3 regions of the Arthrobacter sp. V1I7 genome follow, and region 3 is predicted to be linked to each of the others. Evidence: riboswitches for the same ligand, from Rfam matches in the RefSeq annotation. Region 3 holds a riboswitch; each other region holds the start of a gene.
What was found. Region 3 has a riboswitch for thiamine pyrophosphate ahead of thiO (glycine oxidase ThiO). Riboswitches for the same ligand answer to the same signal wherever they lie in the genome.
Positions count from the first base shown of each region.

Region 1 (4,203 bases), 940 kb from region 3:
CCCAGCCCGAGTTCGAGGGAGCCTTCGCTGATGGACCAGATGCCGGCGTCGAGCAGTATCCTGCCGCTGTCCGGCGCCAGGATGGCGGTGCTCCAGCCGCCCAGTCCCGCCGCCAGGATCAGCGGCCAGCCGCGTTGCCACAGCAACGCAAGGCTCAGTCCGGCGAGCGGAAACAGAGCCACTTCAAAGACCAGCGCCACCGAGGCGGAAACCCAGTCGATGGACAACGCCAACACCAGCGTAATCAGCACGACGGCGGCGAACTTGGCCAGCGGGTTCGCCCGGGTCAGCAGCGCCTGGTTGCCGCGCAGGTTCAGGACATCCCTCATGGCGCCTTCACCGGGTCCGGGTCCCGCCGGCCCGGGGTGTTGAGGCTGAGTTCGGTGCCGCCGAGCACGGCGGTGAATTCCGCGTCGTGGGTGACGGACACGACGGCGGTGCCGGCGTCGAGGAGCTCGGAGAGGAAGGATGCCAGCTCGGACCAGGTGTTGGCATCCTGGCCGAAGGTGGGCTCGTCCAGCACGAGCACCTGCGGATGGGCCGCGAGCACGGTGGCCACCGAGAGCCGGCGCTTTTCGCCGCCGGAGAGCGTGTAAGGGTTGGCGTCCACCAGCTCGGTCAGCCGCAGCCGCTCCAGCAACTCGTCCACCCGTTCTTCTCCACGGCCGAGGTGCCGGGGGCCGAACATCAACTCGTCGAGCACCCGGCCGGTGACGAACTGGTGCTCCGGTTCCTGGAAGACCGTTCCGATCCGGGCAATCAGCTGCTGCGCCTTCCACTTGTACGGATCGATCCCCGCGCCGGCGCTCAGCTCCAGCGTTGCGGAGACGGCCCCGGAGACCGGCGCCAGCAGGCCGGCCAGGGTCAGGGCGAAGGTCGACTTTCCGGAGCCGTTGGGGCCCGTGATGGTCAGGGCTTCGCCGGCCCGGACCCGGGCGGTGATGCCGGACTGCACCGCTACCGGAGGGATCGTGCGGAAGCCCCCGCGCACACCGGAACGGCGGCCGCGGTCGCGGGAGACGGCCAGGTTCTCGGCAGTCATCAGCAGCGTCCCGGCGTCGTGCCCTCCGGGCCTGCCGGTTCCCGCAGAGCCCACGGGAGTTGCCGGCCCCGTACGGCCCCGGGTCCGCGGCACGTAGCCGGGGACCCAGACGCCCGCGGCGGTGAGCATGTCCCGCGCCTGTGCCAGGACCCGGTCCGGCGGACCGTCGATCAGCACGGCCGGTTCCGTCGCGGTGCCGGGCTGGAGGACCACGATCCGGTCCACGAGGTCTTTCCACACGGAGACCCGGTGCTCCACGACCACGAGGGTGGCCCCGGTTTTGTCCAGGCACCGGCCCACGGCGTCCCGTACTTCCAGGACGCCGGCCGGGTCGAGGTTGGCGGTGGGTTCGTCAAGCAGGATCAGCCCCGGACGCATCGCCAGGATTCCGGCGAGGGCCAGCCGCTGCTTCTGTCCGCCGGACAGGGCCGAGGTCGGATGGTCCAGCGGCAGCCGGCCCAGCCCGACGTCGTCGAGCGCTTCCCCGACCCGGGTCCAGATCTCGGCCGCCGGAACCGACAGGTTCTCCGCTCCGAACGCGACGTCGTCACCGAGGCGGGAGAGCACCACCTGGGTTTCCGGGTCCTGTTGTACGAGCCCGGCCCGGCCCCGCTGCGCCCGCGGGGCGGCACCGTCGATGTGCAGCGTGCCGGTTTCGTCAGAGTCTTCAGCGGTCACCGCGCCTGAGTTGTCGCCGAGGGCGTCGGCGGCGTTGTCGCCGAGGACCCCTGCGAGGGCGTGGAGCAGCGTTGATTTGCCCGAGCCCGATGGCCCCAGCAGCAGCACCCGTTCCCCGGGGCTGATGTCCAGATCCAGCCCGTTGACCGCGGGCCGGGACCGGCCCGCGTGCCGCCAGCCCCAGCCGCGGGCCGTGACCCCGGCCGGGCGGACTCGGTCGGCGGTGCTCATGAGCCGCGGCCCGTCATTGCTGACTCCGCCCGGAGCAGTGCAGTCTTCAGGAGAACACGGGCTCCGTGGCGGCCTTGCGCGAGGGGAAGGAGCTCAGCACCCCGGTCTTTGCCAGGCCCCGGGTGGCGAGCCAGGACAGTCCACCGGCGATCACCGCACCGGAGACGGCGGTGAAGATGATGTAGGCGAGCTTGTCGCCGCCGGCGTAGGCGATGTTCCAGCCCCAGGGCAGGAACGAGTCGTTGAGGCCGCAGAAGAGGCCTGCGCCGGCACCGGCCAGCAGCGACACCGGCAGGTTGAACTTCTTGTAGACCACGGCGGCGAACACGAGCTCCGCGCCGAGTCCCTGCAGGAGGCCGGAGATCAGCACCGTCGTTCCGTACTGGGACCCCATGATCAGCTCGCCGGTGGCCGCCACGGTTTCGCAGAAGAGGGCCGCCCCCGGCTTGCGGATAATGAGCATGCCCAGCACGGCGGGAATCATCCAGCCGCCGGCGTAGAGCCCGGTCAGCGGCGGGTACAGCGCGTTGACCGGAGCAGAAATAAGGTTGGCGCCCTGGGACCAGGCCCAGAAGACAACCCCGCCGGCAACCGCGATCAGGGCAGCCACCACAATGTCCACCACGCGCCAGTTGTAGTTGCGCCGGGCCAGGCCCTGCTTGGCAGAAATGTCAGTCATATCGTCCTCCTGAGGAACAGGAGGGGAGAGTGCACCGGCCGGCCGCGGCTTCCGCCGCCCCGCCGGGCACTCTGAGAACTCGACTCCCTTGCGCCGGTACTAACCGGATCAGGTTCGAGGGTCTGCGGCTGTCCGCACTCTCAGCGCCCACCGATGGTCCCTGGATTCCTCCAGCTGCCGACGGCGGCGCTCCCCTGTCGTTTTTAAGATCACCCTTGTGGGCGCTGCCAGTTTACACCCGGCCGGCCGGGTTTCCGTTGGCGGCCGTCACATTCCCGCCGGATCACGCCCCGGCCGCACCCGCCGGGCCATCAGGCGGGGTCCGAACCGTCGGGTCCCTCCGGTCAGGGCCGGGACGCTAGGCTGGGGGAAGCCCCGTTCCCTCCCCGAAGGAGTCCGAAGAATGAACATCTTCATCAAGCTGCTCGGCACCGGCATCAGCCTGCTCGCCGGGTTCGTCGGCACCAAGATCGTCGACACCGTCTGGGAAAAGTCCACCGGCAACAAGCCGCCCAAGGGCCACGATGATGACATCCCCACCACGCTGCGCTCGGCCCTGACATTCGCGCTGATCTCCGCCTCGGTCAGCGCCATCATCCAGGTCCTCGCCAACCGCGGCACCCAGCGCGCCATCACCCGCTTCGCCAAGTCGCAGGACATCGTCTAGGCAGACAAGGCAGGCCACCCCGGGCAGCACCTGTACCGGCACCCCTTACCGGCGGCGCTTACCGGTACCCCTTGCCGGCACCCTTACCGGCGGCGGCCCGTCTGGCCGTCGCTGTCGTCCGGGAATCCGCTCGCGCCCGCCGCCTGCTGCACCACGGCCTCAAGCTCATCTGCGCTCAGCAGCTCCCGGTGGAGGTGCCTGGTGCGGTAACCGGCCCGGCCCACCATATGGGCGGACACCGGAACGGTGAGCAGCTGGAAGATCCAGGCGACGATCAGGACGGGCCAGACCCACCAGGTGCGCAGCTGGAGTCCCACGGCGCAGAGCAGCAGGAACAGCCCCAGCACTTGCGGCTTCGTCGCCGCGTGCATCCTGCTCATGAGATCGGGGAACCGCAGCAGGCCGATTGCCGCGCCGAGGGACATCAGGGCTCCCACCACCATGAACACCGCCGAGACGGCGTCGATCACCGTATCGCCGGAGAATGTTTCAGGATTCACGGGCTTGCTCCCGCCGGTCGGCGACGAACCGGGCAACGGTGACCGAACCGATGAACCCGATGATGGATACCGCCACGAGCAGCATGAGGTTGTTGAGGTGCCGGTTCAGCGCCATGTCGATGCACAGTGCGGCGCCCAGGATGGCCAGCAGCACGTCGGCGGCCAGCACCCGGTCCAGCAGCGACGGGCCCCTCGCAATCCGGATGATGGCACCGGCGGCGGCCAGGGACAGCACGACGGCGGTCACGGTCAGGACGAGCTGCATCATGCGCCCACCTCCTGCTTGAGTGCGGACAGTTCGTCCCTGGTGCCCATGATCCGGATCAGCCCGGCCTCGGTGTCCCGGACCTCCTTGCGGAGCCTGGCGGCGTCCTCGGGGTTGCGGACGTTGATGCCGTGGATGTAG
Region 1 is NZ_JAUSYS010000001.1:97,881-102,083, reverse strand. It holds gene QFZ69_RS00425 (energy-coupling factor transporter transmembrane protein EcfT) at 1-329, opposite strand, end outside; gene QFZ69_RS00420 (ABC transporter ATP-binding protein) at 326-1,951, opposite strand; gene QFZ69_RS00415 (ECF transporter S component) at 1,998-2,630, opposite strand; TPP riboswitch at 2,698-2,836, opposite strand; gene QFZ69_RS00410 (DUF4235 domain-containing protein) at 3,034-3,297, shown strand; gene mnhG (monovalent cation/H(+) antiporter subunit G) at 3,381-3,797, opposite strand; gene QFZ69_RS00400 (monovalent cation/H+ antiporter complex subunit F) at 3,787-4,065, opposite strand; gene QFZ69_RS00395 (Na+/H+ antiporter subunit E) at 4,062-4,203, opposite strand, start outside.
Region 1: another riboswitch for thiamine pyrophosphate. It lies ahead of QFZ69_RS00415 (ECF transporter S component); the one in region 3 lies ahead of thiO (glycine oxidase ThiO).

Region 2 (4,203 bases), 590 kb from region 3:
CCTGGGCAAGGTCCAGAACGTGCTGCCGTCCATGGAAGCCGCCTTCGTGGATATCGGACGTGGCCGCAACGCCGTGCTCTACGCCGGTGAAGTCAACTGGGAAGCCGTCAACCTTGAGGGCAAGCAGCGCCGGATCGAGAACGCGCTGAAGTCCGGCGACTCCGTGCTGGTCCAGGTCACCAAGGACCCTGTCGGCCACAAGGGCGCCCGCCTCACCAGCCAGATCTCGCTGCCCGGCCGGTACCTGGTGTACGTGCCCGGCGGTTCCATGACCGGCATCTCCCGCAAGCTGCCCGACGTCGAACGCAACCGCCTCAAGCGGATCCTCAAGGACCGCCTGCCGGAAAACGCCGGCGTGATTGTCCGCACCGCGGCCGAGGGCGCCTCCGAGGAAGAGCTGACCCACGACATCAACCGGCTCCGCGCGCAATGGGAAGGCATCGAAGGCCAGTCGACGTCGACCAAGATCCTCGCCCCCGAGCTGCTCTACGGCGAACCTGACCTGACCATCAAGGTGGTCCGTGACGTCTTCAACGAGGACTTCTCCAAGCTGATCGTCTCCGGCGAGGAAGCCTGGGACACCATCGAGGCCTACGTCACCTATGTGGCGCCGGACCTCGTGGGCCGGCTCGAGAAGTGGACCAAGGACACGGACATCTTCGCGGCCTGGCGGATCGACGAGCAGATCCACAAGGCACTGGACCGCAAGGTTTTCCTGCCGTCCGGCGGATCCCTGGTGATCGACCGCACCGAAGCCATGACCGTGGTGGACGTCAACACCGGGAAGTTCACCGGCAGCGGCGGCAACCTCGAGGAAACCGTCACCAAGAACAACCTGGAAGCGGCCGAGGAAGTCGTCCGGCAGCTCCGGCTCCGCGACATCGGCGGCATCATCGTGATCGACTTCATCGACATGGTGCTGGAATCGAACCGCGACCTCGTACTGCGCCGCATGGTGGAGTGCCTCGGCCGAGACCGTACCAAGCACCAGGTGGCCGAAGTGACCTCGCTCGGGCTCGTGCAGATGACTCGCAAGCGGATGGGCACCGGGCTGCTGGAAGTCTTTGGCGAGCAGTGCGAAACCTGCGCCGGCCGCGGCATCGTCACGCACGACGAGCCCGTCGAGCACCGCCGCGCCAACGTCGTAGCCGCAGAGCACCACGTCCCGCGGATCGAGAACCAGCCCGCTGCCCGCACCGAGCGCAAGGGCCGCCGCCGTGGCAGGGGCGGGCAGGGCGGGCCGGAGTCCGCTCCGTCGGCACCCGCAGCCATCCACCCGGAGCCCACGGAGGCCGAGCGCCACGCCAAGGCAGAGGCGACCCGGGCTGCCCTCGCGAACATCGCGGCCGCCGCGCACGCCGCCCACCTGCACGAGGGGGAAGCGGCAGCCCGGCACGACGCCGACACCCGCCAGGCCGAGACCCGACAGGCCGCAGCCGAGACCGCCCGGCAGTTCGTTGCAACAGAGGAAGCAGCCGGACGTCCCGCTGCCGTGCTGACCTTCGGCGGCGAGCAGGTGGTGCTGCCGTACGTGGAGCACGCCGAGGAGGGGACGGCACCCGCCCTGACCCTTGACCTGCTGACGGAGGCCTTCGCCCATCTGGGCGACACCGAGGAAAGCAAGCCCGCCGCCGAGCAGGTTTCCGCGGCCAAGGCCACGGCACCGGCCCAGGCACCGGCAGCGGCACAGGCGCCTGCACCGGCACTGGCGAGGGCCGACGTCGGGACCGGTACCTCCAGGGGCCGCCGCGTGCGCCGCAACCGGAGCGCCAGCCGCGCCCAGGGCGCAGCCAACGAGACGTCCATTGAACACCGTGAGGCAGCCGAGCAACGGAACGCAACGGCCGCGGCCGGAGCCGTGCACGAGGCCAAGGCACCTTCCCCGGACAAGGCAGCGGCAAAGCCGGCCGCGGCGAACGAACCGATCATCCTCGGCGTCGGCGTCCCGGCGTCGGAGCTGTAGCCCGGAAGCCCAACGAGGCAATCCAGCATGGCCGCGGGTGCGGTCCGGACCCGGCGTAGCAATTCGCCGGGGTTTGGGCCGCACCCGTGGTTCGTTAAGCGCTGCGGCTAGGCTGGAGAACTGACACGGGGTGCCGCGCAACGAGCCGGCTGAGATCCAGACCCGTTGAACCTGTCCGGTTAGCACCGGCGAAGGGATGTCCATCGTGGCTTCAGTCGTTCTTCCGTCCGCATTTCTGCCCCCCGCGCCGACTACCGCTCCGGCCCGGATCCCGCGGGTGCTGGCCATCGCCGGTTCGGACCCCTCCGGCGGCGCGGGCATCCAGGCCGACCTGAAAAGCATTGCCGCGCACGGCGGCTACGGCATGGCCGCCATCACCGCCCTCACGGCCCAGAACACCCGCGGCGTCCGGGCCGTCCACGTTCCGCCGGCCGCCTTCCTGACCGCCCAGCTGGACGCCGTGAGCGCGGACATCGGCATCGACGCCGTCAAGATCGGCATGCTGGGCGACGCCGCCGTCATCGACGCCGTCCGGCGCTGGCTGGAACACGCCCGGCCCGGCGTCGTCGTCCTGGACCCGGTGATGGTGGCCACCAGCGGGGACCGGCTGCTGCCGGAAGCAGCCGAGACGGCCCTGCACGCGCTGCTGCCCCTCGCGGACCTCGTCACGCCCAATCTCGCCGAACTCGCCCTGCTGCTCCGGGAACCCGTCGCGGCCGACTGGGCCGAGGCCCTGGCCCAGGGCAAGCGGCTCGCCGCCCTGAGCGGCACCACGGTCCTGGTGAAGGGCGGCCATCTGGAAGGAAATGCCGACGGCGGCGCCGGAGCCGAACCCGGCACCGCCGGGGGCGAATTCGGCCACGACGGCGGGTGCCCGGATGCGCTCGTCAACACCGGGGGACTGCTGGACCAGGAGACGGTAGTGGTGACGGGCCGACGCGTGCCCACCAGCAACAGCCACGGCACCGGTTGCTCGCTGTCCTCGGCACTGGCGACGGTGCAGGCCCGGGTGGGGGACTGGGAAGCGGCGCTGCGCGAGGTCAAGCCCTGGCTCGAAGGTGCGCTGCGCAGCTCGGAGCACCTCGACGTCGGCACCGGCAACGGTCCGGTGCACCATTTCCACCACGTCCAGCACCTGACCTCGGACCACGGCACCACGGATCACGGCACCGCGGACCACGGCCTGGCTCAGGGTCCCGGGGACCGCCGGGTCCCGGCCGAGGGGGAGTTTGTCGCTGCCCTCGGGGCCGGCGCGGCCCCGGACCTCGACGAGATCTACGGCCTGGAGTTCATCCGGAGGCTGGCGGACGGCACGCTCCCCGAGCGGGAGTTCGCCTACTATCTGGCCCAGGACGCCCTCTACCTCAATGGCTACTCGCGGGTGCTGGCCCGGGCGGCCGCACTCGCACCCGCCGAAGCCGAACAGCTCTTCTGGGCCCGATCCGCCCAGCAGTGCCTGGAAGTCGAATCCGAGCTGCACCGGAGCTGGCTCAGCACCCGCACCGTGGAGGGAACGCTTGGGCCGGTGACGAAGTCCTATGTGGACCACCTGCTGGCGGCCTCGGTCTCCGGCAGCTACGGGGTGCTGGTCGCGGCCGCCCTGCCGTGCTTCTGGCTCTATGCCGTGGTCGGCGCGGAACTCCACGCGCAGTTCCTGGCCGCCGGTGCCGCCGAAGCGCACCCCTACGCCGACTGGCTGCGGACGTACGCCGACGAGGACTTCGCCGCGGCGACGCGGCAGGCCATCGCCATCACGGACGACGCGGCGCGCCGCGCCTCAGCCGGCGAACGGGACGCCATGGCCCTGGCTTTCAGGCAGTCGGCCCGTTACGAAGTCGCCTTCTTCGACGCGCCGAGACTGCACGCCTGACCGGCGGGGACCCGGCCAGCCTGTACGATGGTGGGGCACGGTTCCGGAAGTCGTTGCAGGAATGCTCTGCCTTAATGGAGTTAAGTCCGTCACGCATGGCCCGCCGGAGCCAGCCTCATTTGCGGCCGAAGGCAAAATTAGCGTAGTCTAGATCTTCGGTGCTTACGCCAACACTTGGGTTATGACCTTGAGGACAATCCGTTTTCGGATTTGACCACGGGATAGCTCATGGGTTCCCCCGGGGAGCCCACCGGCGTTGAGGCACAGCGTGAGCCAGCCAAACAACTTGGACCAGGTTCCGCACGCAAATCTAGTAATAAACGTCGAGAGAAGTGAGTTCCCCAGTGGTGTACGCGATTGTCCGCGCAGG
Region 2 is NZ_JAUSYS010000001.1:1,630,381-1,634,583, forward strand. It holds gene QFZ69_RS07625 (Rne/Rng family ribonuclease) at 1-1,963, shown strand, start outside; TPP riboswitch at 2,080-2,177, shown strand; gene QFZ69_RS07630 (bifunctional hydroxymethylpyrimidine kinase/phosphomethylpyrimidine kinase) at 2,160-3,833, shown strand; gene rplU (50S ribosomal protein L21) at 4,178-4,203, shown strand, end outside.
Region 2: another riboswitch for thiamine pyrophosphate. It lies ahead of QFZ69_RS07630 (bifunctional hydroxymethylpyrimidine kinase/phosphomethylpyrimidine kinase); the one in region 3 lies ahead of thiO (glycine oxidase ThiO).

Region 3 (4,203 bases):
CGGTGGAAGTGGGCCAGCGAGTTCTCGTCCGGGGCGGGCATGGTGCGGAGGATGCCGACCTTGCCTTCGAGCATGATCCCTGCGGCCGCCATCCCGGTCATGAGCGAAATCTGGGCGTTCCAGTCCTCCACCGGCAGCGGCGGGGCCGCGACGATCCGGTAGCCGCCGTCGGGCAGCTGTTCGATCTCCTGTTCCGGCATATTCAGGCTGGCGCCGCCGCGGAGCCGCTCCAGCTCCACCCGCTTGATCCCGACTTCCTTGAGCAACTGCAGCACGGGCGCCGCGGAGCCGGCGTCGAGCTCCGCCTGGACACCCTGGTAGCTGAGTTTGGCCCGGCTGCGGACGCGGGCCCGGCGCACCAGCACCGAGGAGACCTCGGCGTCGGCATCGAGCTCGAATTCCCAGACGAAAGCGGCGCACAGCTGCCCGGCGAGCAGGCTGCCGGCTTCCTCGCTGATGACCTCCGGATGCAGCGGGATCCGGCCGTCCGGGGTGTAGAAGGTCTGGCCGCGGCGGCGGGTCTCAGCGTCGAGCACCCCGCCGGGGGAGACGAAGGAGGGAACGTCCGCGATGGCGTAGTGCACTTTGTAGCCCGTGCCGGCGCGGGCAATGTGGAGGGCCTGGTCCAGGTCCGTGGAGGACTCCGGATCGATGGTCACGAAGTCGATGTGGGTGAAGTCGAGCTCCGGCAGCTCATGCCCGGCCACGGCCTCCTTGGCTTCCCGCAGGACGTCTTCCGGGAACGGTCCGGGCAGTTCCAGCGTGGTGCGCAGCGCGGTCAGCGCCAGGGCAAGCTGGTTCTCCTGCCGGTGGATGCTGGGGGTCAGGCGATGATGGGACACGAAAATCAGGTTAGCCCGAAATGCGCTATTAGTCTTGGATCATGAGCACATCCCCGGCTGATCCTGCCCGCTACAACAGCTTCCTGAGGGATCTGCTCGGCGTGATGGCCTACGGGGAGCTGTCGGCCTTCGAACGCTTGTCCTCCGATGCCCGCTATTCGCCCACCCTGCACGACCGCGCCGTGCTGGGCAGGATCGCCGTGCTCGAATTCCAGCACTATGAGCTGGTCAGCGCCCGGCTTGATGAAATGGGCCTGGACCCGGAGGTGGCCATGCTCCCCTTCCAGCCTTCCGTGGACCACTTCCACGAGCGCACCCGCCCGGCGGACTGGTTTGAATCGCTCATGAAGGCGTACGTGATCGACACCGTCTCCGCGGATTTCTACCGCGCCGTGGCCCGTCATGTGGACGCCTCGACCCGCCGGCTGGTGGAACGGATCCAGGCCGATGAAGAGGCCACGGCGGTGCTGCGGGACCGGCTCAAGACGGCCCTTGCCGAGGACCCGCGGCTGGCTTCCCGGCTGGCGCTGTGGGCGAGGCGGCTGCTGGGGGAGGTCCTGACCCAGGCCCGGCGGGTCGGCTTCGAGCACGCGTTCCTGGGCGGCCTGATCGGCGAGGACGAGGAGGGGTCCCGGGAATTGGTCCGGGACCTGGCGGCCCAACTCGTGGCCAATCACTCGCGCCGGATGACGCAGCTGGGGCTGGCCGGCTGAGCAGACAGCCCGGACCGGACTCAGTTCTCCGCGGCGTCGAGCGCGGCGAGCAGGGCCCGGGCGGCTGCGGCCGGATCGTCAGCCTCGGTGATCGCCCGGACCACGACGATCCTATGTGCACCCGCTTCCACCACCTGCTCCACGTTCCCCAGGTCAATGCCGCCGATCGCGAACCACGGCACTACCCCCGCGACCTTTCCCTCGTCCGCGGCTTCGGCCCGGCGGATCGCCGCAGCGGCATACCGCACCAGCTCCAGTCCGACGGCGGCGCGGCCCGGCTTGGTGGGAGTGGCCCAGACGGGGCCCACGCAGAAGTAGTCCAGCCCGCTGCGGCCCGGCGAGGCCATGATCGCGGCGTCCACCTGGTCCGTGTCATGCGTGGACAGCCCGATCACGGCCTCCTTGCCGAGGAAGCTCCTGGCGGCCGCGAGCGTGATGTCCTTCTGGCCCACGTGGAACACGGGCGCGCCGGACAGTGCGGCCAGATCCGCGCGGTCGTTGACCGCCCAGAGACGTCCGTGCCGGCGGGCGGACTGCTGCAGGACCTCGAGCAGCTCGAGTTCCTCGGCCGCCTCAAGGGACTTGTCGCGCAGCTGGATGATATCGACGCCGCCGGCAAAGGCGGCATCCACGAAGGACTCAAAGTCGCCGCGGCCCCTGCGGGCATCGGTGCACAGGTACAGGCGGGCGGTGGTGTGGACGTCATCGCGGCTCATGCCCCAAGCCTAGTTCCTCTAAACTGGGCCCATACCGCGGGAGCCCGCTGCAGGACCATGCGCCAACTGGTGTGCGGCACTGCAGGGCTGAGAGGGCATCAGAGCCGACCGCTTGACCTGATCCGGTTAGTACCGGCGTAGGGAAGGAATCCGCCATGGGCACTCCAGCCGGCTTGAGAGATGCGCGCGCCGCGGCGCCGCATGACGCGGCCGCCGGGCAATGTTACGACGTGGCCGTGATCGGCGGCGGCGTCGTCGGGCACGGTATCGCGTGGGAGATGCGTCGCTCGGGCCGGACCGTGGCCCTGATCGACGACGCCCCCGGCACCGGCGCCAGCTGGGCTGCGGCCGGCATGCTTGCCCCGGTGAGTGAACTCCACTACCAGGAGGAGGACCTGCTGGAGCTGATGCTCGAGTCCTCCCGGCTGTGGCCCGACTTCGCGGCGCAGCTCCGGCCCGTCGCCGCGGAACCCTCCGACGGCGGCGGCAACAGGGCAGCCGCCGGAACCGGAGCAGCCAGTGGGACGGGTTACCTCACGACGCCGACCCTCGCCGTCGGCGCCGATGCCGCCGACCGCCGGGTGCTCGCGGACCTCCGGACCGTGCAGGAGGCCTGCGGACTCTCGGTGGAGCCCCTCACCGTGCGCGAGGCCCGCGGACGCGAACCCCTGCTGAGCCCGGGCATTTCCTGCGCCTTCGACATTCCGGCCGACCACCAGGTGGACCCCCGGGCCCTGCTCGCCAGGATCGCGGCGCTGCTGGGGGCGGACAGCGGGAGCCATGCCGTGCAGCGCCGCGCCGCGGGGCTGCTCTGGCAGGACGGACGCGTCGCCGGCGTCAGCCTGGCGGGCGGAGGGGAGGTCCGCGCCGGGGAGACCATCGTGGCCAACGGCCTGGGTGCTGCCGGGCTTGGCGGGCTCCCGCAGGGACTGCGCCTGCCGCTGCGGCCGGTCCACGGCGACATTCTCCGGCTCCGGGTGCCGGCCCGGCTCCGGCCGCTGCTGGGCTCCACCGTGCGGGGCCTGGTCCGCGGCGTGCCGGTGTACATCGTCCCGCGCCAGGACGGCACCGTGGTGATCGGGGCCACCCAGCGCGAAGATGCCCTCGCGGAGCCGGCCGCGTCCGGTGCGGGCGCGGTCTCCGCCGGGGGCGTGTATCAGCTGCTGCGGGACGCCCAGCAGCTGCTGCCCGCCGTCGCCGAATTGGAACTGCTGGAAGCCACCGCCCGGGCCCGGCCTGCGACACCGGACAACGCCCCGCTGCTGGGCCGCGTTGCAGACCTGGCCGCCGGCCGCCCGGCGGACGTCGCGGGAGTTCTTGTCGCTACCGGCTTCTTCCGGCACGGCATCCTGCTGACGCCCGTGGCCGCGCGGATCTGCCGGCAGCTGCTGGACGGCACGGCGGACCCTCGCTGGACCCGCTTCCGGCCGGACAGATTCTCCGCCGGCGCTTCCAATCCGGGCCCCCGGACCCCGATCCCCCGGACCCCGAAACCCCCGTACCCCAGCCCCCACCTCGAGCGCAGCAAGGAAACACCATGAAGATCAGACTCAACGGCCTGGACCACACAGTCCCCGACGGCGCCTCCGTCAGCACCCTGGTCAGCCAGATCACCGGGCGGATGCTGGCCCCGAACGGGCAGGCAGCGGACGGCCGGAAACTCGGCGTCGCCGTTGCCCGCAACGCCGGGGTGGTGCCCCGCAGCCAGTGGCACGGCACGGCGCTCGCCGCCGGGGACGACGTCGAACTGGTTACGGCAGTACAGGGAGGTTGAGCAGCATGGCAGCAACTACACGCACCGCAACTCCGGGGGCATCGCAGGGCACCGGGGATGCGTTCACCGTCGACGGCGTACAGCTGGGTTCCCGGCTGATCATGGGAACCGGCGGGGCGCCGAGCCTCGACGGCCTCGGGGCGGCCCTCGTGGCGTCC
Region 3 is NZ_JAUSYS010000001.1:1,042,297-1,046,499, forward strand. It holds gene QFZ69_RS04985 (RNB domain-containing ribonuclease) at 1-842, opposite strand, end outside; gene QFZ69_RS04990 (ferritin-like fold-containing protein) at 884-1,555, shown strand; gene thiE (thiamine phosphate synthase) at 1,576-2,271, opposite strand; TPP riboswitch at 2,303-2,421, shown strand; gene thiO (glycine oxidase ThiO) at 2,427-3,812, shown strand; gene thiS (sulfur carrier protein ThiS) at 3,809-4,045, shown strand; gene QFZ69_RS05010 (thiazole synthase) at 4,051-4,203, shown strand, end outside.